3 regions of the Pseudomonas sp. E1BtOHC1 genome follow, and region 3 is predicted to be linked to each of the others. Evidence: riboswitches for the same ligand, from Rfam matches in the RefSeq annotation. Region 3 holds a riboswitch; each other region holds the start of a gene.
What was found. Region 3 has a riboswitch for cobalamin ahead of ACSSVC_RS15350 (TonB-dependent receptor plug domain-containing protein). Riboswitches for the same ligand answer to the same signal wherever they lie in the genome.
Positions count from the first base shown of each region.

Region 1 (6,918 bases), 1.7 Mb from region 3:
CGGACGGCGCCCGGTCCAGGGCTCGGCCAGGGCGCAGTCCAGGGGATCGAAGCCCAGGCCGAAGGCCTTGGCCAAAGCTCGCAGCAAGCTGGCGTGGGCACCCTTGCCATCGCCCCGGGGAATGCGCAGCAAGGCCAGCAGGGTGTCGATGCGCAGTCGGCCGTCAGGGGATTCGCCGAACACATGCAGGCCATCGCGGATCTGCGATTCCTTGAGGTCGCACAGGTAAGTGTCCAGGCGCGGCAGCCAGATCGCCGCATCGGCGTCGCTGTCGAGCTGCTCGCCCAGTTGCAACTCGCGGTCGATGTGGGTCTCGCGCACCAGTTGCAGGATGTCCCGCTGCAGCTCCCGGGCACGACGTGGATCCAGCAGTTGGGCTTCGTAGTACTCGTCCGCCAGCAGCTCCAGATTACGCAGCGGGCCGTAGGTTTCGGCACGGGTCAGGGGCGGCATCAGGTGGTCGATGATCACCGCCTGGGTGCGGCGCTTGGCCTGGGCGCCCTCCCCCGGATCGTTGACGATAAACGGGTAGATGTTCGGCAGCGGGCCCAGCAGCGCATCCGGCCAGCAACTCTCCGAGAGGCCGACGCCCTTGCCCGGCAGCCATTCCAGGTTGCCGTGCTTGCCGACATGGATCAGCGCATGGGCGCCGTAGGTCTGGCGCAGCCAGAAGTAGAACGCCAGGTAGCCATGGGGCGGCACCAGATCCGGGTCGTGATAGACCGCGCTGGGGTCCACCTGATAACCCCGGGCCGGCTGGATGCCGACGAAGGTCAGGCCAAAGCGCAGGCCAGCGATCATCATCCGCCCGTCGCGGAACATCGGGTCTTGCTGCGGTGCACCCCAGCGCGCTAGCACGGCCTGACGATTGGCTTCCGGCAAGGCCTGGAACATCACCGCGTAATTGTCCAGGGCCAGACTTTGCTGACACGGGCGTTGGTCGAGGCTGTCCAGGTCGTTGCTGACCCCGCCCAGCAGTTGCCGGATCAGCTCGCTGCCGCTGGCGGGCAACTCGGCCGGCAGCGGGTAGCCTTCGGCGTGCAGGGCCTTGAGGATGTTCAGCGCGGCGGCCGGGGTGTCCAAGCCGACGCCGTTGCCAATACGACCATCCCGGGTCGGGTAGTTGGCCAGCACCAGGGCAATGCGCTTCTGGCCATTGTCCAGGCGTCCCAGCTCGACCCAGCGTCGAGCCAGTTCGGCGACAAAATCCATGCGCTCGGGCTGGCCGCGATAGCAGACCACATCCGACTGGCTGCGCTCGCTGCGCCAGGCCAGGTCCTTGAAACTGATGGGCCGGCTGATGATGCGCCCGTCCAGTTCCGGCAAGGCAATGTGCATGGCCAGGTCCCGCGGCCCCAGGCCCTGCTCGCTGTCACGCCAGCCGGGTTCGTTGTCCTGGGCGCAAATGGCCTGGATCACCGGAATATTGCGCCGGAACGGCCGCAGGTGCGGGGCTTCGGGGCTGGATTGGGCAAAGCCGGTGGTATTGAGGATCACCCCGGCCGCGGTTGCATCCAGCCAGTCTTCCACCTGGCTCAGGCAACCGACTTCCTTGAGGCTGGCCACGGCCATCGGCAAGGGGTTGAGCCCCGCCGCCTGCAGGCGCTGGCAGAACAGATCGATAAAACCGGTGTTGGCCGCCTGCAGGTGGGAACGGTAGAACAGCAGCGCCGCCACTGCTTGATCGGGCTGCCAATCGGCCTGCCAGTCGCTGAGGGTGGCCTGGCTTTTGTGTGGGTGATAGATCGCCGTGCGTGGCAGGGTCTGCGGTTCGCTCCAGGGGTAGTCGCGCCCCAGCAGACCGCTGGCCAGGCAACGATAGAAGTTCAAGGCGTTATCGCGGCCGCCCTGACGCAAGTATTGCCACAGGCGATCACGCTCGGTGGCCGGCACCGTGCTCAGGTCGCTGAGCTCCGGGTCCGGGCGATCGTCCCCCGGCACCAGGATCAACTGCACTCCGCGTCGGGACAGTTCCACCAGCCGTTCGACGCCGTAACGCCAGTAACCAATGCCGCCGTGCAGGGAAATCAGGATCACCTTGGCGTGGCGCAGCACTTCGTCCACATACAGGTCCACCGACGCATGGTTCTGCACCTGCATCGGGTTGGCCAGGCGAAAGCTGGGGTAGTCCTCGGGCAATTGCTCGGCAGCGTCCGCCAGCAGCGCCAGGCTGGAGTCGCCGCTGCACAGGATCACCAGCTCGGCGGGGGTCTGTCCAAGGTCGGCAATGTTGTCATCCGACACGAAACCGCCGGGCTGGGTCCTGAGCAGGTGCATGGGTTACACGCTGAGGGCGGCGCGCAGTTGCGCTTCGAGCTGAGCGGCGTCCAGTTCCTGGCCGATCAGCACCAGGCGCGTGGTGCGGGCTTCGTCAGCACCCCACTTGCGGTCGAAGTGCTTGTCGAAGCGCGTGCCCACGCCCTGGATCAGCAGACGCATCGGCTTGTTGGGGATCGCGGCAAAACCCTTGACCCGCAGGATGCCGTGCTTGACCACCAGTTGGGTCAGGGCGTCCAGCAGCAGGCTTTCGTCGGCCTGGGGCAGTTCGATGGAGATGGAATCGAAGGCGTCGTGATCGTGATCGTCGTGGTCGTCGTCACCGTCGTGGTGGTGATCGTGGTGGCTGTGGCGGCCGTCGATGTGCTCCTCGGAGCCGGCGCCCAGGCCCAGCAGCACGTCCAGCGGCAGGCGGCCGCTGCTGGCTTCGATGACTTTGACTGCTGGCGGCAGCTCTTCGGCCACTTCCAGGCGCACCTTGGCCAGGTCTTCGGGGTTGATCAGGTCGGTCTTGTTGAGGATCACCAGATCGGCGCTGGACAGCTGGTCGGCGAACAGCTCATGCAGGGGCGATTCGTGGTCCAGGTTGGGGTCGAGCTTGCGCTGGGCGTCCACCTGATCGGGAAACGCGGCGAAGGTGCCAGCGGCCACGGCAGGGCTGTCGACCACGGTGATCACTGCATCGACGGTGCAGGCGCTGCGGATTTCCGGCCACTGGAAGGCCTGGACCAGGGGCTTGGGCAAGGCCAGGCCGGAGGTTTCGATGAGGATGTGATCCAGATCGCCGCGGCGCGCCACCAGTTCGCGCATCACCGGGAAGAACTCTTCCTGCACGGTGCAGCACAGGCAGCCGTTGGCCAGTTCATAGACCCGGCCACTGGCCTCTTCCTCGGTGCAGCCGATGGAGCATTGCTTGAGGATCTCGCCATCGATGCCCAGCTCGCCGAACTCGTTGACGATGACCGCGATGCGCCGGCCCTGGGCGTTATCCAGCATGTGCCGCAGCAAGGTGGTCTTACCCGAGCCAAGGAAGCCGGTGACGATGGTGACGGGAAGTTTGGCCAGTGTTTTCATCGGATGCCCCTTGGCAAAGGTGGCGGGCAAACGGGACGAGAGCCGCAGCGCAGGGGCGCGCGGAGATTTCGCCACCGGATCACCCCGCCCGGTTGTAGTGAGAATCTGGGATCGAGGCAGGTCTCCTGGCTGAGGGCTTGCCAGTCATTGGACTGGCGGTTTCTGCGCCTTCCCGCAGGCGTTCCGGACGCGAATGCAGTGGCCTTGCAGAAATGAAACCCTTCACAGTTGCGGGGGCAGCCGCGGCATCGACCGCGTTCCCTTCTTAGCTTCGACCGCTGGCCGAAGAACCTCGAAGGCGCAAGGCTACGCAGAGCGCGGGGGACGGTCAATCGGCAATGCGCCGGCGTCCGCAATTGACGACGTTACCCCGGCCATGATTTCCTACGCGCCTTGTTACGGGTGCCCTTCACAGGGTGAAACGGGAAACCGGTGAATCACGTGCTTTACTACAAAAGCCGTGACCAGTCCGGTGCTGCCCCCGCAACGGTAAGCGAGCGAAGTGTCAGATCCACTGTGCCAAGGCATGGGAAGGCGACACTTGCCGGCACGGTCCGACATGACTCGGCCCCTGCCCCTCGCCAGCCCGGAGACCGGCCCGCAACACACACATAACAAACCCGCGGTGGGCGGGCGCTGTTGCAAACCCTGCGTGCCGGTCACGCGGGGTTTTCCTGCGCCACTCTCCCCGCTGACACTCCAGAGGGAAGCGCCATGTCGATCATCAGCAGCACCAGCCATTCCACCAGCAGCACCTCCACCCTGAGCCAGCGCCTGGTGGCCGCCATCGGCGCTTCGCTGCTGGGCGCCTGCCTGGTGTACTTCGCCGGCTTCTCCCATATCGAAGCGGTGCACAACGCCGCCCACGACACCCGTCACAGCGCTGCTTTCCCTTGCCACTGAGACCTGCCGACATGATCAAGCGTATTGCGCAAACCGCAGGGTTCACCGGGTTGCTGGCGGCCTTGCTGCTGACCCTGCTGCAAAGCTTCTGGGTGGCCCCGCTGATTCTGCAGGCGGAAACCTATGAAAAGGCCCCGGCCGCAGAAGTCCATGAACACGCCGAAGGCGCCATGGCCGGCCACAGCCACGACGCCGAAGCCTGGGAACCGGAAGATGGCTGGCAGCGAGTGCTGTCCACCACGGGCGGCAATCTGGTGGTGGCCGTCGGCTTCGCCCTGATGCTGGCCGGGCTCTACACCCTGCGGGCGCCCAGCCGCACCTCCCAGGGCCTGCTCTGGGGCCTGGCGGGTTATGCGACCTTCTGCCTGGCGCCGACCCTGGGCTTGCCACCGGAGTTGCCGGGCACCGCCGCCGCCGACCTGGTACAGCGCCAGGTGTGGTGGGTCGGCGCTGCCGCTTCCACCGCCGTGGGCCTTGCCCTGATCGTGTTCGCCGGCAACTGGCTGCTGAAACTGCTGGGCGCGGCCATCATCGCCGTGCCTCACGTGATCGGCGCGCCACAACCGGAAGTGCATTCGATGCTGGCCCCGGAAGAGCTGGAGGCACAATTCAAAATCGCCTCGCAGTTGACCAATGCCGCCTTCTGGCTGGCCCTCGGGCTGATCAGCGCCTGGTTGTTCCGGCGCAGGAACACGGATCAGTACTCGGCATGATCGAAGTGCGCGCAGCGTCGACCCTGGTGGTCGGCCTGGGCTGCCAGAAAGGCTGCCCGGTGACCACGCTGCGCGCGCTGCTGGATCAGGTGCTGGAAGCCCATCGCATCGATACGCAGCAGGTTTTCGCCCTGGCGAGCATCGACCTGAAACAGGCCGAGCCCGGTCTGCTGGAGTTGGCCGAGCAACTGGCACTGCCACTGACCTGTTTCAGCAGCATGCAACTGGCACCTTATGCCCTGCGCCTCAGCCACCGTTCACAGATCGCCTTTGAACGCACCGGCTGCTACGGCGTTGCCGAAAGTGCTGCCCTGGCCATGGCCGAACAGCTGCATCCCGGCCCGGCCCAACTGCTGATCCCTCGTCAGAAATACGCCCAGGCCACCCTGGCAATGGCCGCTTGCCGGTAAAATCCTCGATAATCCCCCGCCTTGATCATGAGCAATCTTCATTTGAAGCACGGCTCCAGCCCCTTTCTCACAGGAGACAGCCATGACTGTCTATTTCATCGGTGCCGGTCCCGGCGACCCGGAACTGATCACGGTCAAGGGCCAGCGCCTGATCCATCGCTGCCCGGTGATCATCTACGCCGGCTCCCTGGTGCCTCAGGCAGTACTGGAAGGCCACCGTGCTGAGCGGGTGATCAACAGCGCCGAACTGCACCTTGAACAGATCATCGAGGCCATCCGGGAAGCCCATGCCCAAGGACAGGATGTGGCCCGGGTACATTCCGGCGACCCGAGCCTGTATGGCGCCATCGGTGAACAGATCCGCTGCCTGCGGGAGTTGGGCATTGCCTTCGAAATCGTCCCCGGAGTCACCGCCACAGCGGCCTGCGCCGCGCTGCTGGGGGCCGAGCTGACCTTGCCGGATGTGTCCCAGAGCGTGATTCTCACCCGCTATGCGGACAAGACCGCCATGCCTGCCGGTGAGGAATTCGCCAGCCTGGCGGCCCACGGCGCCACCATGGCGATTCACCTGGGGGTCAATCACCTGGAGAAAATCGTCGCCGAGCTGCTGCCGCACTACGGCGCCGACTGCCCGATTGCGGTGGTGCATCGTGCCACCTGGCCGGACCAGGACTGGGTCCTGGGGACCCTGGCCGACATTGCCGAGCAGGTCGCGGCCAAGGGTTTCCGGCGCACGGCGCTGATCCTGGTGGGCCGGGTGCTGGCCACGGATGTTTTCAGCGAGTCGTCCCTGTATCGCGCCGGACACGCGCACCTCTATCGCCCCTGACACCTCTCCCCCTTTGTAGGAGCTGGCTTGCCAGCGAAGGCGTCCTCGGTATCGGTGCAAGGCTCGGGGGCCCATTCGCCGGCAAGCCGGCTCCTACGGAAGTTTTTTTGGGGGGGACTTGCGGGCATAAAAAACGGCGCTCACGGGGCGCCGTTTTTTAGTTCGCAGCGAACGCCTTAGTAGTAGGCGTTTTCTTTCTGCGTGTGGTCGGTGACGTCGCGGACGCCCTTGAGCTCGGGGATGCGCTCGAGCAAGGTGCGCTCGATGCCTTCCTTCAAGGTCACGTCGGCCTGGCCGCAACCCTGGCAACCGCCACCGAATTGCAGCACGGCGATGCCGTCGTCAACGACGTCGATTAGGCTGACCTGGCCGCCGTGGCTGGCCAGCCCCGGGTTGATCTCGGTTTGCAGGTAGTAGTTGATGCGCTCGTTGACCGGACTGTCGGCATTGACCATCGGCACCTTGGCGTTGGGCGCCTTGATGGTCAGTTGGCCGCCCATGCGGTCGGTGGCGTAGTCGACCACCGCGTCATCGAGGAAACCTTCGCTGAAGGCGTCGATGTAGGCGGTGAAGCTCTTCAGGCCAAGGGCCTTGTCTTCGGGTTTCTCTTCGCCCGGCTTGCAATAGGCGATGCAGGTCTCGGCGTACTGAGTCCCTGGCTGGGTAATGAAGATGCGGATGCCAATCCCCGGGGTGTTCTGCTTGGATAGCA
Region 1 covers NZ_CP196023.1:5,070,679-5,077,596, forward strand. The annotation lists gene cobN (cobaltochelatase subunit CobN) at 1-2,277, opposite strand, end outside; gene cobW (cobalamin biosynthesis protein CobW) at 2,281-3,351, opposite strand; cobalamin riboswitch at 3,450-3,661, opposite strand; cobalamin riboswitch at 3,735-3,967, shown strand; gene ACSSVC_RS22740 (CbtB domain-containing protein) at 4,066-4,254, shown strand; gene ACSSVC_RS22745 (CbtA family protein) at 4,266-4,967, shown strand; gene ACSSVC_RS22750 (cobalamin biosynthesis protein) at 4,964-5,377, shown strand; gene cobM (precorrin-4 C(11)-methyltransferase) at 5,460-6,206, shown strand; gene nfuA (Fe-S biogenesis protein NfuA) at 6,383-6,918, opposite strand, start outside.
Region 1: it holds a riboswitch for cobalamin, as region 3 does, so the genes downstream of both, cobW (cobalamin biosynthesis protein CobW) here and ACSSVC_RS15350 (TonB-dependent receptor plug domain-containing protein) in region 3, are expected to answer to the same signal.

Region 2 (6,918 bases), 2.7 Mb from region 3:
TCACACTCCGGTGTCTCAGCAGCAGCCCGTGCAACAGGCTCAAGTCTCCGCAAAAAACCAGTCTTCCGCTGTTTACCAGGAAGAGCTGGCAACTGAAAAGGAACTGGCAGAGTTCTCTGACAGCAAGCCTTACCAGTTGCCAGTTCTGGCTGACAGCATCCTCGAGCGCGGCATGTCCTTGATCGGTACCCGTTACCGTTTCGGCGGTACCTCGGAGGCCGGCTTCGATTGCAGCGGTTTCATCGGTTATCTGTTTCGCGAAGAGGCGGGCATGAACCTGCCGCGTTCCACTCGCGAAATGATCAACGTCAAGGCTCCTCTGGTCGCACGCAACAACCTCAAGCCGGGTGATCTGCTGTTCTTCAGCACCAATGGCCGTGGGCGCGTCAGCCACGCCGGTATCTACCTGGGGGATGATCAGTTCATCCACTCCAGCAGTCGTCGCAGTGGCGGCGTGCGGGTCGATAGCCTGGGTGACAGCTACTGGAGCAAGACCTTCATCGAAGCCAAGCGAGCCCTCGCCATGGCGCCGACTGTAGTCACTGCACGTAAATAAGCAGACCATTTGTAGGGCGAAGTTAAAGTCTTACTTGAAGTTTGGCGTGTAGACGCTAGAATCCTGATCTATTGTTGAAACTAACCGCGTAAGCCCTGCTTACGCGGTTTTGTTTTCAGTACCACGGCAGAGAAAGCCGCATCCCGATCAGGATTGTTCAGCTTATGTCGACCTCGGCCCGTTTTGCGCTTATTGCCCTCGCTGCACTGCTCAGTGCCTGCGCCAGCCGTACACCGCCTCCGGCGCCTGTGGTACGTGCTCCGGTATTCAACTCCTCCCAGGCTTTTTCTCCGGTTGCCGAAGACGTGCTGTTTCGCGCCTTGGGCCTGGTAGGCACGCCTTATCGCTGGGGTGGCAATACTCCGGACTCCGGATTCGATTGCAGCGGTCTGATTGGTTATGTCTACCGTGATGCGGCTGGTATTTCCTTGCCGCGCTCGACTCGGGAAATGATTGGCATGCAGGCGCCGGATGTGGGCAAGAATGCCTTGCAGACCGGTGACCTGATCTTCTTTGCCACCAATGGCGGTTCTCAGGTCAGCCATGCCGGGATTTATGTTGGCGAAGGACGTTTCGTGCACGCCCCGGCCACAGGTGGCACCGTTAAGCTCGACAGTCTGTCCAAGGCCTATTGGCAGAAGGCCTACCTGAGCGCCAAGCGTGTACTGCAGCCGGAACATCTGGCGCACAATCCATAAGCCTTCCCTGTCGAGGTGCTCGTGACTGCTCGTACTCTCAACCTCGACGATGCCCTTTATCAGTACCTGCTGGACGTTTCACTGCGTGAGACGCCCCTATTGCGTCGTTTGCGTGACGAAACCCAGGCGCTGCCCAATGCGCGCTGGCAAGTGGCGCCGGAACAAGGGCAGTTCCTCGCGCTGCTGATCAAGCTCACCGGTGCTCGCCGGATCCTCGAGGTCGGGACCTTCACCGGCTATAGCGCCTTGTGCATGGCTCAGGCGCTACCCGACGACGGTTCGTTGACCTGTTGTGACATTCCCGGTGACTACAATGCCACCGCCCGTCGTTACTGGAAGGAGGCGGGAGTCGACCAGCGTATTGACCTGCGCCTGTCGCCTGCGCTGGAGACCCTGGCTGGCCTGGAGCAGGCGGGCCCGCTTGAGTCTTTCGATCTGATCTTTATCGATGCGGACAAGGCCAATTACCCGGCCTACCTGGAGTTCGCCCTGCGTTTGCTGCGAGTTGGGGGGCTGGCGGTGTTCGACAACACGCTATGGAGCGGGCGAGTGCTGGAGGCGAATGCCGCCAGTGAGGATACCCGAGCCATCCAGGCGCTCAATCGTGCCTTGAAGGATGACTCGCGCATCGACTTGTCACTGCTGCCCCTGGGGGATGGCCTGACCCTGTGCCGCAAGCGCTGAACTCAGGGCGCCTTGGCGGCGGATACCCGCCAGATCTTGTTGCCGACATCATCGGCGACCAATAGGCCTCCTTGCTGATCGATGACTACCCCGACCGGGCGCCCCAGGGCTTTTTCATCGGCATTGAGAAAGCCGCTGAGTACGTCGATTGGTTGTCCCTGGGGTTTGCCCGCGCTGAAAGGCACGAATATCACCTTGTAGCCGCTGTGGGGCTTGCGGTTCCAGGACCCGTGCTGGCCGATGAAGGCGCCTTCGGTAAAGGGGGCGGGAAGTTTGCTGCCTTCGGCGAAGGTCAGGCCCAGTGAGGCCGTATGTGGGCCTACGGCGTAATCCGGAGCGATTGCCTTGGTCACCTGCTCGAGATTTTGTGGCTTGACCCGCACGTCCACGTGTTGCCCGTAGTAACTGAAGGGCCAGCCATAAAAAGCCCCGTCCTTGACCGAGGTGATGTAATCCGGAACCAGATCGCTGCCGATTTCGTCGCGCTCATTGACTGCGGTCCATAGCGCTCCGCTGACCGGCTCCCAGGCCAGGCCATTGGGGTTGCGCAGGCCGGTGGCGAACAGGCGATGCTTGCCACTGGCGCGATCCACTTCCCAGATGGCCGCACGGCCTTCTTCTTTATCCAGGCCATTTTCCCCAACGTTACTGTTCGAGCCGACGGTGACATACAGCTTGCTTGCGTCCTTGCTGGCGATGACGTTCTTGGTCCAGTGGTGGTTGAGTGTGCCGCCGGGGAGGTCGAGCACCTTGGTGGGGGCTGCGCTGATGTGGGTGTCACCGTTCTGATAGGGGAAGCGCAGCAGCTTGTCGGTGTCCGCCACATACAGATCATTGCCCACCAGGGTCATGCCGAAGGGGGAGTTGAGGTTCTCCAGGAACAGGCTGCGGGTTTCCGCCACGCCGTCGTGATCCTGGTCCCGCAACAGGGTAATGCGATTGGCGCTGGGGACGGCTGCGCCGGCTCGGCCCATTACTTTTCCGGCGATCCAGCCACGAATGCCCTGACTGTCATCCGGCTTGGGTGGTGCATTGGTTTCAGCCACCAATACATCGCCATTGGGCAATACATACAGCCAGCGTGGGTGGTCGAGGTTTTCGGCGAAGGCGGCAACCTGGGTGCCGGCTGCGGCCGTGGGTTTTGCGCCTTGGGGCCAGCCGATGGCAGGGGCAATATTGACCGTGGGGATCAGCGTGGGATTGGGTTCCGGCAGCTTGGGGTTCGGTCCGGTGCCGTCTGAGACTTGCAGGCTGGAGGTTTCGCCGCAGGCGGTGAGGCCGGCGGCGATAACGATAAGCAAGGTGTGTTGAAGCTTGAGCATGCTGATTTCCCTATGAGTGCACGAACGTCGTAGTCATAGAGGAGCATAGCCAGTCGATGGTTCCGCCTGATCAGCGGGCCTCCTTGAACAGTACGGCAATCCCCGGATGGTAGTGGCCGCTTTCGTTATGCAGCTTGCGGTAGGCGTAGGGGAAGTACCAGGCTACGGCGCAGCAGTGCTCCTTTTGCAACTCGTCCAGCATGTCCTGAAGTTCTTCGGGAGAGGCGCTGTGCTGGGCTTTTTGCGGGGCTACAAACAGGCAGCCGAGCCTCAGGTCGCTGGGATAGCTGATCTTTTTGGCGTCACTGGCAATGTCCAGCAATGGCTGGGTCAGGTGCAGGCTGTTGACCCGTGGCCAGCGCTGAGTGGTCTGGATATAAGCGCGTTCGTCCTTGGTGGCCAGGTACAGGTCGGTACGAGCGTTGCGAGCACCTTCCTCCTGCTGCTTCTTGCTGGGGCTGTGTTCCAGGCTGATCATCTCCGCCATCCAGGCGGCCGCGGAGAGTAATCCCAGGTTGGCCTTTTCATCGAACCAGTACGGGGTTTCGTTATCGCCGCGGACTGCGTTGTAGCGGTCAATGCAATCGAACCAGCGTTCCAGCATCGGGCGCAGGAATTCCAGCTTTGGATTGCTGATGATCATGCCTTGCATCGAACTCACCCCTTATTGTTGTGTGGCAGGACCTGGGTCCCGGAATGTGGCTATTTGATATCACTGCTCTGAGTGTGGCACAAGATTGGCGCCAGTTTGTTGATGCAGTGCAGTTTTGTGCGATGTGCGACGGCCGGCTTTAATTGACGCTCCACCCCCAACCCTCTAACCTTCGCGACTTGTTTCAGGTGCTCTGTGGCCCGTGGTCGACAGAGTGAAACAGGGAAGCCGGTCAGTGCCTGTTCCAGCGATGGACACGGCAACGATTCCGGCGCTGCCCCCGCAACGGTAGATGAGTCAAGGCTGTGCCAGATGCCACTGTGTCGATGACATGGGAAGGCGCGCAGCCCGGCAGCGATGCCCCTCATGAGCCCGGAGACCGGCCTGATCCATCCAACGGCATCACGGTGGGCGATGCCAGGCTAGCGCCGTCTCTTTCTTTTCCTGCCCGCCGTTCCCCAGCCCCAACGGAGAGCTGCCCCATGAGTGAATCCCCCGATCGTGACGAACGCCATCTGGCGCGCATGTTGCGCAAAAAAGCCGTGATCGATGAGCGCATCGCCAACTCGCCCAACGAATGTGGTTTGTTGCTGGTGCTGACCGGCAATGGCAAGGGCAAGAGCAGTTCGGCCTTCGGCATGCTGGCGCGGTCCATGGGCCACGGTATGCAGTGCGGCGTGGTGCAGTTCATCAAGGGCCGTAACAGCACCGGCGAAGAGTTGTTCTTCCGGCGTTTTCCAGAGCAGGTGCGGTTTCACGTGATGGGTGAGGGTTTCACCTGGGAAACCCAGGATCGCCAGCGCGACATTGCTGCGGCCGAAGCGGCCTGGGCGGTATCCAGGGAGCTGCTGAACGACCCGGAGATTGGCCTGGTAGTACTCGACGAGTTGAACATCGCCCTCAAGCACGGCTACCTGGATCTGGATCAGGTGCTCAGTGACCTGCAGGCCCGTCCCCCCATGCAGCACGTGGTGGTAACCGGCCGCGGCGCCAAGCCGGAGATGATCGAGCTGGCGGATACCGTCACTGAAATGGGCATGATCAAGCATGCGTTCCAGGCCGGTATCAAGGCGCAGAAAGGTGTTGAGCTGTGAGTGTGAATTCATGACCGATGTTCGTCATTGCCCGGCGGTATTGATCGCCGCACCGGCTTCCGGCCAGGGCAAGACCACCGTGACCGCGGCATTGGCCCGTTTGCACTGCAACCAGGGGCGCAAGGTACGGGTATTCAAGTGCGGTCCGGATTTTCTCGATCCAATGATTCTTGAGCGAGCCAGCGGTGCTCCGGTGTACCAGCTGGACATGTGGATGGTCGGGGAGCAAGAAAGCCGCCGCTTGCTTTGGGAGGCTGCGGGCGAAGCGGACCTGATTCTGATCGAGGGGGTCATGGGGCTGTTCGACGGCACGCCCTCCAGCGCCGATCTGGCACGGCATTTCGGAGTCCCGGTGCTGGGGGTGATCGATGGCACCGCCATGGCCCAGACCTTTGGTGCGCTGGCCCTGGGACTGGCCCGCTATCAGCCGGACCTGCCGTTCGCTGGGGTGCTGGCCAACCGGGTAGGCACCTTGCGTCACGCGCAGTTGCTTGAAGGCAGCCTCACCGAGGGACTGCGCTGGTATGGAGCCTTGTCCCGGGAGACTGACATCGAGCTGCCCAGCCGCCATTTGGGGCTGGTGCAGGCCAGCGAACTGAATGATCTGGACCTGCGTCTTGATGCCGCCGCTGCAGCCCTGGCCAGCAGTTGCCAAGTGGCACTGCCGCCGGCAGTGAGCTTTGCCGCACCCACGCCGGAGCCCTGCGAGCCTTTGCTGGCGGGTGTGCGAATCGCCGTAGCGCGGGATGAGGCGTTTGCCTTTACCTATGGCGCCAACCTGGATCTGTTGCGGGCCATGGGCGCGCAGTTGAGCTTCTTCTCGCCGATTCATGACACCGAGTTGCCGGAGGCGGACAGTTTGTACCTGCCCGGTGGCTACCCCGAATTGCACCATCAGGCACTGGCGCAAAACACCGCGATGCTGGGCGCTATTCGTGCTCACCATGGTGCGGGCAAGCCGTTGCTCGCGGAGTGTGGTGGCATGCTGTATTTGCTGGACTCCCTGACCGACGTCGAAGGGCTGCGTGCCAATCTCTTGGGGTTGCTGCCCGGCGATGCCGTGATGCAAAAACGCCTGGCGGCCCTGGCCTTGCAAGCGGTGGAGTTGCCGGAGGGCAGCTTGCGTGGCCACACCTATCATCATTCCCTGACCAGCACGCAACTCGAGCCGATTGCCCGTGGCATCAGTCCCAATGGTGGTCGTGGTGCGGAAGCGGTGTATCGCGATGGGCGGATGACTGCCTCCTATGTGCACTTTTACTTTCCGTCCAATCCGGCGGCGGTGGCGGCGTTGTTCGTGCCGGCTTCTGCAGAGGGCGTGGCAGGTGAGTGAGCAGGGGTTTTCTGCGGCGGAGCGTGAGGCGGTTTATCGCGCCATTGCCGAACGCCGGGACATGCGTCACTTCGCCGGTGGCAGTGTCGCGCCCGAGCTGCTGCAGCGTTTGCTGGAAGCGGCGCATCAGGCGCCCAGTGTCGGGTTGATGCAACCCTGGCGCTTTATCCGTATCAGCGATCGACCACTGCGTGGACGAATCCAGCAGTTGGTGGAGGAGGAGCGGGTGCGCACTGCCGAGGCGTTGGGGGAGCGTTCCGACGAGTTCATGAAGCTCAAGGTCGAAGGCATCAATGACTGTGCCGAGGTGCTGGTGGCGGCGTTGATGGATGGGCGCGAGCGGCATGTCTTTGGACGGCGGACCCTGCCGGAAATGGACCTGGCCTCGCTGTCCTGTGCCATTCAGAACCTTTGGCTGGCAGCCCGCAGCGAAGGACTGGGCATGGGCTGGGTTTCGCTGTTCGAGCCCCAGGCCCTGGCCGATCTGCTGGGATTACCCGCCGGCGCCAAACCCTTGGCCGTGTTGTGCCTGGGACCGGTTACCGAGTTCTATCCGGCGCCGATGCTGGCGCTGCAGGG
Region 2 covers NZ_CP196023.1:6,034,780-6,041,697, reverse strand. The annotation lists gene ACSSVC_RS27180 (C40 family peptidase) at 1-556, shown strand, start outside; gene ACSSVC_RS27175 (C40 family peptidase) at 721-1,254, shown strand; gene ACSSVC_RS27170 (class I SAM-dependent methyltransferase) at 1,276-1,938, shown strand; gene ACSSVC_RS27165 (PQQ-dependent sugar dehydrogenase) at 1,941-3,260, opposite strand; gene ACSSVC_RS27160 (hypothetical protein) at 3,331-3,912, opposite strand; cobalamin riboswitch at 4,082-4,314, shown strand; gene cobO (cob(I)yrinic acid a,c-diamide adenosyltransferase) at 4,395-5,006, shown strand; gene ACSSVC_RS27150 (cobyrinic acid a,c-diamide synthase CobB) at 5,017-6,339, shown strand; gene bluB (5,6-dimethylbenzimidazole synthase) at 6,332-6,918, shown strand, end outside.
Region 2: it holds a riboswitch for cobalamin, as region 3 does, so the genes downstream of both, cobO (cob(I)yrinic acid a,c-diamide adenosyltransferase) here and ACSSVC_RS15350 (TonB-dependent receptor plug domain-containing protein) in region 3, are expected to answer to the same signal.

Region 3 (6,918 bases):
GCCCCCAGAGCGGCCGCGGTCGCCACTGGTTGCTGAGCAATGACCGACTGCAAGGATTTCGCGCCATTGTCGCGCCCCTGGATGAAGCCCCGGGCGATGTGGTCGGGCTCGACCTGTCGATGCTCCAGGCCCTGCAACTGACACCGGGCGAACCGGTACGGGGAATCGCGTTATGAGTTGCCCGCTGTTGCTGCGCTGCCCGGGACCGCTGCAAGGAGTCCACCGATGATCGTCCGTCCGATCCGTGTTACCGATCTGCCGGGGGTGCTGGCCTTGCTGGAAGGCAGCTGTCGCGAGTTGAACAACCTCTCCACCGACCCCGAGCGCCTGGCCCATCGCTTGCGCTGGGCTCAGCGCACCTTCGCCAGCCAGGTGGAACGGGCCGATGCCGACTACCTGTTCGTGCTGGAGGACGACGACCAGCAAGTCATCGGCATTTGTGGCCTGAGCGGCGCTATCGGCCTGCGCGAGCCTTGCTACAACTACCGGGTCGGCATCACCCGTGGCAGAGCCCCGGGGCTGGGTATCGACAAGCAGGTTCCGACCCTGTTCCTGTGCAACGAGATGACCGGGCAATCCCAGCTGTGCTCGCTGTTTCTGCGGCGCGACCAGCGCCAGGGCTACACCGGCCGCCTGCTGTCCACTGCACGCTTGCTGTTCGTCGCCGAGCACCCGGCGCTGTTCGGCGACAAGCTGGTGGCCGAATTGCGTGGCCAGCTCGACAGCCAGGGCTGCTCACCGTTCTGGGACAGCCTGGGGCGACACTTCTTCAAGATGGACTTCCAGCAGGCCAATCGCCTGTCCAGCCATGGCAGCAAATCCTTCATCGCCGAACTGATGCCGCGCCAGCCGCTGTACACCTGCCTGCTCAGCCCACAGGCCCAGGCGGCCATCGGCCAGGCCCACCAGAGCACCGAGCAGGCGGTGAACATCCTGCGCGACGAAGGCTTCAGCCATCAGGGCTGCATCGATATCTTCGACGGCGGGCCGCTGATCGAGGCCGAAGTGGCGAAGATCCGCAGCGTGCGTGAAAGCCAGACCCTGCCCTTGCTGGTGGGCAGCCCGGACGAACAGGCGCCGGTGTGGCTGATTCACAACCGCCGCCTGGAAAGCTGCCGCATCACCGCCGCCCCCGGGCGCCTGGTAGCCGGCTGCCTGCTGGTGGACCGCCTGACCGCCAAACGCCTGCAACTGCAGCCAGGGGACTCGGTACGCGCCGTGCCACTGTTGGCCTGCCCGGCGCGGCCTCTGGGCCCGTCCGGCATCGCCCTCGCGCCTGGCGCCGCCCTGCCCCTGTAGCCACGAGATTGACGAACGCCGGGGCGAATGTTCATATGCCGCCCAGTTTCAGGTGCCTCATGCCGCCGTGCACGAGGTGAAACGGGAAACCGGTGCGCCCCTTCAGGGCCAGTCCGGTGCTGCCCCCGCAACGGTAAGCGAGTGCTGCATTCAACACGCCACTGTACCCAAGGTATGGGAAGGCGAATGCCGCCAGACTCGCAAGCCCGGAGACCGGCCTGGAACTTCTGTTTGGCAATCCTGCGGTGGGCGGGCATGGGCCGGTATGGTCGCGTGCCTGTGGCCGATACCTTCTCCTGCGTGCTTCCCGAAGACACTTTCGAGAAGACCAAGAATGACAACAACCTTCGACACTTCCCCTGCCTGCGACTGGCGTGCACCGCGCTGCTCCCTGGGGGGCGCCCTGCTGGGCTGCCTGTTCAGCCCCCTGCTGCTGGCCGAGGACAGCGGCTTGCAACTGGAGCAGCAGTTCGTTTCCGCGCCTTCGGTGGAATCCACCACCGTGGCCGAGATGGCCAGGTACGGCAGCAAGGTGGAGATCATCGATCGCCAGCAGATCGAACGCGCCGGCCCCAGCAGCGACATCACCCGGGTCCTGCAGATGTACGTGCCCGGCCTCTACGTCGCGCCGAAAAACGGCCCCTTCGACTACGGCACCTATTCCCTGCTGGGGGGCCGCAACGACGACACCCTGATCCTGCTGGACGGCGTACGCCTGAACAACCGCCTGTACGGCGGCCTGTACCTGGACACCTTGCCGGCCAATGCCATCGAGCGCATCGAGGTGCTCAAGGGCGGCCAGAGCCTGCTGTTCGGTACCCAGGCGGTGTCCGGGGTGATCAACATCGTCACCCGCAGCCCCCAGACCCGCGACACCTCCGGCGAGGTCAACCTGGGCCTGGACAGCTTCATGGGCCAAAGCGGCGATGCCCGGGTGGAGCGCATCCTCAGCAACGGCTTGGGCGACCTGGGCCTGCTGGCCTATGTCAGCCACAACGTCTCCGATGGTTACCAGCCCTATCGCAACAGCGCCTACAGCGCCAGCACCCGGGACAAGAAACGCGCCTATGAAGTGACCACCTTCGGCGCCAAGGCGATCCAGGGCTTCGCCGACGATTCGCGCCTGGAACTGTTCTACCAGTACAGCGATGCCAACCTGGATTTCGCCCGCCCGGTGAACAACAAGAAAACCACCAACGACCGCGTCCAGCAGATCGCCACCGCGACCTTCGAGCAGCGCCTGAGCGAGCGCTTCAGCTACTTCATCAAGGGCCATGTCAACGACTGGGACACGCGCTACACCAAGATCGACAGCCTCAAAGACGGCAGTCTGGTGACCAGGAACCGTAACGACTACTGGGGCTTCACCGACTGGGGCCTGCAGGCCGAAGGCAAGGCCGAGCTGGACGGCGGCCATGTGCTGGTGTTCGGCACCGACAACCAGTGGTTCAAGGGCCAGGACGATGTGCTAAAGATCGACAATAACCAGGCCCAGGCCAATGCCCTGTACACCCAGTTGCGGCCGGTGTTCGCGGCCCTGCCCGACTGGCATCCGGGCCTGGGCATCCGCCACGAGAAGATGAGCGGCGGCGAGAGCGCCACCGTGGGCATGCTCACCTCCCTGTACGACCTCAATGCCCATTGGCAGCTGCGCGGCCAGTACGGCAGCGCCTTCAAGCTGCCCAACGCCGAGCAGCTGTTCGTCAACGAGGACTACGAACAAGGCAACCGCAACCTCAAGCCGGAAAAGAGCCTGAATGCTGAACTCGGCCTGGACTACAAGGGCAGCCTGCTGGCCGGCGAGTTCAACGCCAGCGTCACCGCCTTCCAGCGCAAGATCGACGACCTGATCGCCCTCGATGGCATCCGCTGGGTCAATGGCGAGGGGCGGATCAAGGTGCGCGGCATGGAGGTCGACGGCCGCTGGCAGTTCAGCCCGCGATGGAACCTCTCGGCGGACCTGACCCGCAATCTGCTGGAGTCGCGCAACGGCGTGACCCTGAGCAATATCCCCGGCTTCTTCGCCCGCTCGCGACTGGGCTACGAGTCCGAGGATCGTCAGTGGGGAGTGGGTGGTGCACTCCGCTACATCGGCCAGATCGACAGCGCGAAGAAGGTCGACTACGGCCACTACTCGGTGGTCGACGCCGATGCCTATCGCTACCTCGACAGGGCCCAGCAACATCGCCTGAGCCTGCTGGTGGAGAACCTGTTCGACCGCGACTACACCACCAGCATGACCAGCAGCTCGCCGGCGGTGGACAACCTCGGCCGCCCCTTCACTACCGAAGTACGCTACACCTACCGCTTCTGAGGCCCATCGACATGCACAAGGACTATCAACGGGTGCTGTTCGTCGGCCCCGGCCTGCACGGCGGCGCCCTGGGCGAGGCCTTTGGCCGGGAGCTGAAGGCGCTGCGCAGCGATGACGCCGGCACCCGGGTGATCGACACTCTGGACGGCTTCGACAGCCTCTGGGCCGCCCTGGAGGAACCCTTGCCCGAGGACGGCGCGGCGCTGCTGGTGGTGGACCTGGAGCCCAGTTCCGACAGCGCCTACCTGGACTGGCTGCGCGATGAACTGGGACGCCTGGCCCGGGCCCACCCCCAGGCGCCGCAGCTGTGGATCACCGCCCAGGCCCTGGGCCGTCGCGGGGTGGATGCGGCGCTGGCCTGTGCCAGCATCGCCCAGCGCGAACGGCACCTGCCCTGCGATCAGGTCAATGCCGTGGCCAGCGACCCGGACTGGTCCCGGGTGCCGCCCCATGCCCGGCAGGTGTTCCTGTGCACCGGCCCGCGCTGCGTGCGCCGCGGTGCCCTGGCGCTGTGGAAGACCCTGCGCCGTGAACTGCTGCGCCTTGAGCACATGGAAACCCCCGGCGGCGTGCTGCTGACTCGCACCGCCTGCCAGTTCCCCTGCAACCTGGGGCCGGTGCTGACCGTACACCCCGATGGCTGCTGGTACCGGGTCAGCGACGACAGCCAGGTCGTGCGCCTGGTGCAAGGGCATCTGCTGGCAGGTGAGCCGGTGCAGGATCTGCTGATCCCCTCGCCTTATGCGGGGGTGGCGGATGCCTAGGAAAATCCTCGGCCTGCTGCTATGGCTGGCGACCGGCCCGGCCCTGGCGGCCAGCTATGACAATTGCGGCAAGACCTGGACTGTCGAGGACGCCCCCCGGCGCATCGTTGCCCTCAACCAGCACAGCGCCGACCTGTTGCTGGCCCTGGGCGCCGGGCCATCGATGATCGGCGTCGCCTACCTGGACGACGACAGTCGGGCCCAGGCTCAGGGGCAGTACCACGGCGTGCCGGTGATCGCCCGGCAATACCCGTCGGCGGAGGTGCTCTACAGCCTGAAGCCCGACCTGGTGGTGGGCGGCTTCGCTTCGGCGTTTCCCGACAACTTCAGCTCCCGGGAGCGCCTGGGGGCCATCGGCGTCGGCAGCTACCTGCTGGAGTCGGCCTGCGCCGGGCATGATGAGGACTACTTCGGGCATATACGCCGCGACCTGCAGACCCTGGGCCGGCTGTTGCATCAGCCAGCCCGGGCCGAGCAACTGATCGCGGCCATGGACGCCGACCTTGCCGCGGCAGCAGCCTTGTATCGGGGCCGCGACACGCCGGCGGTGTTCTACCTGGACAGTGAGGTCAACGGCCTCGCCAGCCAGGGCCAGCGTGGGTTTGTCGGGGTATTGCTGCAGGCCGCCGGGGCCCGCAACAGCTTCGCCGCCATCGACCGCCCGCGCCTGACGGTAGACAGCGAAACCCTGCTGAACAACGACCCGGACGTGCTGCTCCTGGCGGACGCCCTGTGGTCACCGGCCACGCGCAAACGCCAGCTGCTGCAGCGTGACCCGGTGCTGTCGCGGCTGCGGGCGGTGCGCGAGGAGCGGCTGCTCGACATCCCCTTCACCCAACTGGTACCGGGCATCGCCAGCGGCCGCACCGCGCTGGAACTGGCCCGACGCCTGCACCCCGCCCCGTAGGAGCCGGCTTGCCGGCGAACGGAACACCGCCAACCTCGCGGCGTCCCTCCCGACGCTTTCGCGGGCAAGCCCGCTCCTACCAACCACAGCCTCTGTAGGAGCCGGCTTGCCGGCGAAGGGAGCACCACCATCCCCGGGGCGTACCCCCGGTGCTATCGCAGGCAAGCCCGACAAGAGGCAGGTATTACAGGGGATTCAACACCCTGCGCGAAGGCAGTTCCGGCGGATGGCAGGTGACGTTGTTGCGACCGCAGGTCTTAGCGGCATACAAGGCCTGATCGGCATCGTTCAACCAACCCATGGCGTCCTCGTGCATGGAACTGAACGCCGCCAGGCCAATGCTCAAGCTCACCTGCAACGTCGGACTCTGTTCGTAACCCAGGGCCGCGAAACGCCCGCGCAGGGCTTCCATCAGGTCGGCGGCATGTTCCAGCGGCACGTCCGGCAGGATCACGCAGAACTCGTCGCCACCATAACGCCCGGCCTGATCACTGACTCGCAGGTTCTGCTTGAGGATCTTGCTCAACTGGCGCAGCACCACATCCCCGGCCACATGGCCGTAGGTGTCGTTGATGGCCTTGAAGTGATCGATGTCGATCAGGGCGATGGCGCCGCCATGGGTCTGGCGCTGGCAACGCTGGAACTCGATCTCCAGCTGGTCCTTCCAGGCGCCGTGGTTGAGCAGCCCGGTCAGGCTGTCGGTACGACTCAGGGCCAGCAGCTCGCGCTTGTGCCGACCCAGGGTCACTGCCTGCTGGTAGCAGATGTAGCCCAGCGCCATCGGGTACAGGGTCAGCATCGGCAGGCAGGCATACAACTGCTCCGGCGTGGTCAGGGCAATGAACGACGGCCCGAACACCCACAGGCCGATGCCGATGCCCAGGACCTGGGCCCCACAACCGGCCAGAAAGAAACGCACCCCGCCCAGGGCGATATTGTTCATCGCCATCATGCCCAGGGTGGTGGCCAGCGGCAGCGGATTGAAATGCATGGCCGCGACCCAGAACCCGCCCAGCAGCGAATCCATCAGCAGGTTGCGGTACTCGGCACGAAACGGCACCCGGGACAATCGGGCCCACTGATAGGCCAGGTGCGGCCAGGCGAAGGCGTTGAACAGCATGAAGCCCCAGACCCAGGGCGCCGGTTGCAGCGGCGACATGCCCGTGGCGACGCAGAAAAAGCCCAGGGCCAGGCCCAGGGTACGCGAGGTGTAAAGCCTCCTGGCCAGTGACAGTCCCTTCCCTCTGGTGTACTGCGCAGGGGCCAAGTCGCCTCCGTCCAGCGATGGAAAAGGTGGATCGAGTGGGTACCCATCAACCGGTGAAAGTCTATCAGCATGGGTTCAAAGCGCCATCAGTGTACACCCCCTACCCGGGCCCGGTCGGGCCCGCACGGCGGGAATCTGCGGCGCTCAACCTCCAGCCTTCCACCAGCCGGAACGGGGCCGCGCGCCATGCATTCATTTGCAGAATGAAGTTCAGAGGAAACTTCGTTTGTCAGCCCCCGCAGCCCCCAGCAGAATCAAGGCCGCCCCGCCCTTTTCATGCCTCGATCCACTGCCACGGGAACCCTGTCCATGAGCAACCAGCACTTCGTCAGTCCTGATCTGATCCGCCAGGGATTTTCCCGGGCGA
Region 3 covers NZ_CP196023.1:3,336,817-3,343,734, reverse strand. The annotation lists gene ACSSVC_RS15360 (arginine N-succinyltransferase) at 1-176, shown strand, start outside; gene ACSSVC_RS15355 (arginine N-succinyltransferase) at 226-1,299, shown strand; cobalamin riboswitch at 1,333-1,535, shown strand; gene ACSSVC_RS15350 (TonB-dependent receptor plug domain-containing protein) at 1,565-3,613, shown strand; gene ACSSVC_RS15345 ((2Fe-2S) ferredoxin domain-containing protein) at 3,625-4,377, shown strand; gene ACSSVC_RS15340 (ABC transporter substrate-binding protein) at 4,370-5,284, shown strand; gene ACSSVC_RS15335 (diguanylate cyclase) at 5,469-6,551, opposite strand; gene hglS (2-oxoadipate dioxygenase/decarboxylase HglS) at 6,861-6,918, shown strand, end outside.